2 regions of the Fusobacterium mortiferum ATCC 9817 genome follow, and region 1 is predicted to be linked to the other one. Evidence: riboswitches for the same ligand, from Rfam matches in the RefSeq annotation. Region 1 holds a riboswitch; the other holds the start of a gene.

Region 1 (2,474 bases):
CTTCGCTATCTCCTAATATTTTGGGAGCTATAAATATCTCTCCACCATCTATTGCATTCTCTTTAAAAGCCTTAGAGATAAGATAACTTCCACCTTCTAAAATTATTCCATCTATTCCTAGCTCTCCAGTCTTCTTTAATATTTCAGAGACTTCAAATTCATCCCCTTCTAAATATTCCACTCTTACTCTTTTTTCCTCTAGTATCTTTATCTTTTCACTCTCCCTATTCTCCTGTGAAGTGATAATAACACTCTTTCCATCTTCAAAATTTACAATTTTACTTTCTAGTGGTATCTCTAGTTTAGGGTCAATAACTATTCTATATGGGTCTCTTCCATTTTCTATTCTAGCTGTTAAACTAGGATCATCTTTTAATACTGTATTTATTCCTACCATTATCCCCATATATCTATTTCTTAATCTCTGTACTTTCTCCCTAGCTAACTCATTTGTTATCCATTTAGAATTTCCTGTTTTAGTAGCTATCTTTCCATCAAGTGTAATTCCACACTTTAAAAAAAGATAAGATTTTTTTTCTGATATATATTTCATAAAAACTCTATTGAGTTCTTTAGCTTCTCTCTCCATTACTCCAGTAACTACTTCTATTCCAGCATCTTGGAGCATCTTTATTCCTCTTCCTGATACTAAAGGATTAGGGTCAAGAGAGGCAACTATACATCTCTTGATACCCATCTCTATTATCTTCTTAGCACATGGTGGAGTTTTTCCATAGTGTGAACATGGCTCTAGTGTTACATAGATGTCTGCTCCATAAGCTTTTTCTCCAGCCATCTCTAAAGCAAATACCTCTGCATGAGGTCCACCATATTTTTTATGATATCCCTCCCCTACTACTACTCCATCTTTTACCACTACAGCTCCTACCAAAGGATTTGGATTTACAGATCCCTCTCCAAGAGCTGCTAATTCAAGAGCTCTTGCCATGTACTTCTTATCCATAATTACATCCCCTTTAGTAAGTTTACCATTTCTAAAGCTGTAACTGCTGCATCAAAACCTTTATTTCCAGCTTTAGTACCAGCTCTTTCAATAGCTTCCTCAATACTATTTGTAGTTAATACTCCAAATATTACTGGGATATTGCTATTTAAGCTAACTGTTGCCACTCCTTTTGATACTTCTGCACACACATAATCAAAGTGTGGAGTTGATCCTTTTATTACTGCTCCTAGAGTAATAATTGCATCATACTTTCCTGATTCTGCCATTCTTTTTGCTACAAGTGGAATTTCAAAAGCTCCAGGTACCCATGCTAAATCTATATTATCAGCTTCTACTTCATGTCTTAATAGTGCATCTTCTGCTCCACCTATAAGCTTAGAAGTAATAAACTCATTAAATCTAGCTGCTACTATACCTATTCTTAATTCTCTCCCTGTAAATTTTCCTTGTAATACTTTCATTTTCTTCCTCCTTGATTTCTCAGGACAAATAAAAAGCCCAGATTCTCTCTGGGCATATAAAAAAAGTATAAGATTTCTTTGCAGATATCTTTTCTTCTTCCATCCAGACTTTACTGTCGGTTTTGGAATTTCACCAAATCAGAGTTTTTACAAACTCTCGTGGACTATAACCACCGGTCGGGAATTGTTTTCACTCACCCTGCCCTGAAGATAAATATTTTTATTCTCTATAAATTAAGTATAGTCTTATTATTCCATTTTGTCAATAATTATTTTTTTCATTATCTCTACACCTTTTACTATCTCCTCCTTATTATTAGTTAAAAAGCTCAATCTAATTTTATTACACTCTTTTTTATTGTTATAGAAGATAGTTCCTGGTAGAATAGATACTCCATTCATCTTACATTTATAATAAAAATACTCTCCATCTATGTGTTCTGGCAGTTTTACCCAAAGAAAAAAACCACCCTTAGGAATATTCATAACTTCAATATCAGGAATTTTTTTTAACTCTTCTAACATCACTTTTAATTGCTCTTTTAAAATTCCCTTTATCTCTCTTATATGTCTATCTAACTCTTTTTCTTTTATAAAATATTCCAATACCTTTTGATTTAATCCAGAGGTATTAGGATCTAATCCATATTTAGCTATTATAAATTTATCCATAAATTTTTTAGGTGGAATTACAAAAGCACTATTTATTCCTGGCATCAATACCTTAGAAGAAGTTTTTAAATAGATTACTCTCTCCTCTCCTACTCTATCCATACTCTTCAAAGATGAAACTCTGTCCTTGTAAGAAAAATCAGCAAAGCAATCATCTTCAATTATATAAAAATGATAATCTTTAGCCAATTCTAATAACTCTTTTTTCTTTTTTTCACTCCAGATTACACCAGTAGGATTTTGAAAATTAAAAGTTTCATATACAAAATCAACCTTCTCTTTTTGTAACAACTCTTTAAACTCTGACATATCCCAACCATCTTTTTGTAAATCCATAGTTCTAACGTTACACATATCCTCTAAAAAATTTAAAG
Region 2 (2,474 bases), on a different contig from region 1:
AAGGTTAAATACTCCTATAAATATAAGTATCAATCCTATTATTTTAAACATAGTATCACCAACCTAATTTTTACCTTTTTTGTTAAAATACAAAATAAATGTACAATTTATTAAAAAAACCAGTAATAAAATAAAAAACAACTCTTTTCTTTCATTTATATAAAGATATCCCCAAAATCCATCATAATAAGTCCCATCCCAATCAGTAGTAGTTATAGGATGAATATACGAATCTACATATAATATAAGCATACCTACCAATGAAACAATCAATGGAATTATTAGCAACTTTATTTTTGTGGAAAAAATATTTTTCTCCTCTTTCTCTATTTTTATAACATTTCTTTCTTCATCTTCTATTTCATCTTTTAATAAATAATCAATAGTTACATCAAAGAAATAACTAAGTTTTATAATCTTTTTTATCTCTGGAAAAGATTGATTAGATTCCCATTTAGTTATAGTCTGCCTAGAAACATTTAATTCCTCTCCTAGCTCCTCTTGTGTCATTCCTTTCTTTTTTCTCTGAAGCTGAATTTTATCACCAAAGTTCATATTCACCCCTCCTTTTAATAATTTATACTTTCTTTTTTTAAAAAAAGCAACCAACTATATACATACTTTTTTGCAACTACAAGTTTACATTTTAATTTTATCACACTAATATGTCATTTTCAGAACTTTTGAATATTATATTGACAATTAGATTTAAAAGTGATATATTCAAATTAGTAAGAATATTTTATCTTCAGGGCAGGGTGAGGTAACAATTCCCGACCGGTGGTTATAGTCCACGAGAATTTTTTAATTCTGATTTGGTGAAATTCCAAAACCGACAGTATAGTCTGGATGGAAGAAGAAAAGATATACTATTTTTCGTCTATCCTGCCCAGATTTTTTCTGGGCTTTTTTAATAGTTATCTTTAAATTTTCCATTAAAAATATTTAAATTTTTTATGGAGGTTGTTATGAACAAATATTATATTGGATTTGATGCTGGAACTCAAAGTGTTAAGGTTGCTATCTATTCATTAGAAATGGAGTGTGTAGCTGAGAAATCTTATCCTACTACTCTCAATTATCCTCAATCTGGTTGGGTAGAGATGGATGTAAATGAATATTTAGAAGCTTGTAAAAAAGGGATAAGAGATTGTGTTACACAGATGAAGGAAAAAGGCTTAAATCCAAATGAAGTGAGAGGAATTTTTGGTGATGGAATAATCTGTGGTATTGCTGGAATAGATGAAAATGGTAAGCCTATAACACCGTATGTAAACTACTTAGATTCTCGTTGCCAAAAAGATGTAGAGGAGCTTTCAAGTAAAAATTTTGAAATCTGGGCTAAAGAAACTGGAAATCCTACTCCTAACTGTATGTTTCCAGCTATAATAGCTAGATGGTTTTTAAAAAATACTAGATTTCTTGAAAATGGTTGTAAATTTGTTCACAATGCTCCATATATTTTGATGAATCTAGCTGGATTATCTCCTAAAGATGCTTTTATAGATTGGGGAACTATGTCTGGTTGGGGATTAGGATACAATGTCTATAAAAAAGAGTGGTCAGATGAGCAACTTAAAATCTTAAATATAGATAAAAAATATCTTCCTAAAATAGTAAAACCTTGGGATATAATTGGAAATCTCTCTCAAGAGATGGCAGAGTTTACAGGTTTACCAGCAGGTATTCCTATCTGTGCTGGTGCTGGAGATACTATGCAATCTATGTTAGGGTGTGGACTTTTAGAGAAAAATATGGCTGCTGATGTAGCTGGTACTTGTGCTATGTTCTGTGTATCAACTGATGGAATAAAAGAGGAATTGAGCAAACCAGAAAATGGATTGATTTTTAATAGTGGAACTTTAGAAAATTCATATTTTTATTGGGGATTTATAAGAACAGGTGGACTTGCCCTTAGATGGTTTAGAGATAATATCTGTGATAAAGTTGGGGAAGATTCATATTTTGATAAGCTCTCTGAAGCAGCAGAAAAAATTCCAACTGGAGCTAATGGAGTTTTATTCTTACCATATCTCACTAAGGGAGTTGGAGAATTAGCAAATGCCTCTGGTTGTTTTCTGAATATGGGAATGGATACAGATCAAGCTACACTGTGGAGAGCTGTACTTGAAGCTATTGGATATGACTATATTGGAATCACAGATATCTATAAAAAAGGTGGAGTATCTCTAGAGGAGATAACTATAACTGAGGGTGGAAGCAAAAGTAACCTTTGGAATCAGATAAAAGCTGATATGTTAAATACTAAAACTAAAACTTTTAAGAAATCTGGTGGAGCTGTGATGATGAATGTATTAACTGTGGCTTATGCTCTTGGAGATATAAAAGATTTAAAAGAGATAATAAAAAATAATTTAGAGATTAATAAAAATTATCTTCCTCAAAAAGAAAAAACTGATTATTATAGAAAAATTTTTGAAACTAGAAAGATGCTCTTAAACTCTGAAATGAAG

What was found. Region 1 has a riboswitch for FMN ahead of ribH (6,7-dimethyl-8-ribityllumazine synthase). Riboswitches for the same ligand answer to the same signal wherever they lie in the genome.
Region 2: another riboswitch for FMN. It lies ahead of FMAG_RS12690 (FGGY-family carbohydrate kinase); the one in region 1 lies ahead of ribH (6,7-dimethyl-8-ribityllumazine synthase).

The regions. Positions count from the first base shown of each region.
Region 1 is NZ_GL987988.1:203,224-205,697, reverse strand. It holds gene ribD (bifunctional diaminohydroxyphosphoribosylaminopyrimidine deaminase/5-amino-6-(5-phosphoribosylamino)uracil reductase RibD) at 1-964, opposite strand, end outside; gene ribH (6,7-dimethyl-8-ribityllumazine synthase) at 967-1,428, opposite strand; FMN riboswitch at 1,516-1,644, opposite strand; gene FMAG_RS02020 (aminotransferase-like domain-containing protein) at 1,678-2,474, opposite strand, start outside.
Region 2 is NZ_GL987994.1:655,600-658,073, reverse strand. It holds gene FMAG_RS12700 (hypothetical protein) at 1-51, opposite strand, end outside; gene FMAG_RS13470 (helix-turn-helix domain-containing protein) at 64-555, opposite strand; FMN riboswitch at 741-865, shown strand; gene FMAG_RS12690 (FGGY-family carbohydrate kinase) at 969-2,474, shown strand, end outside.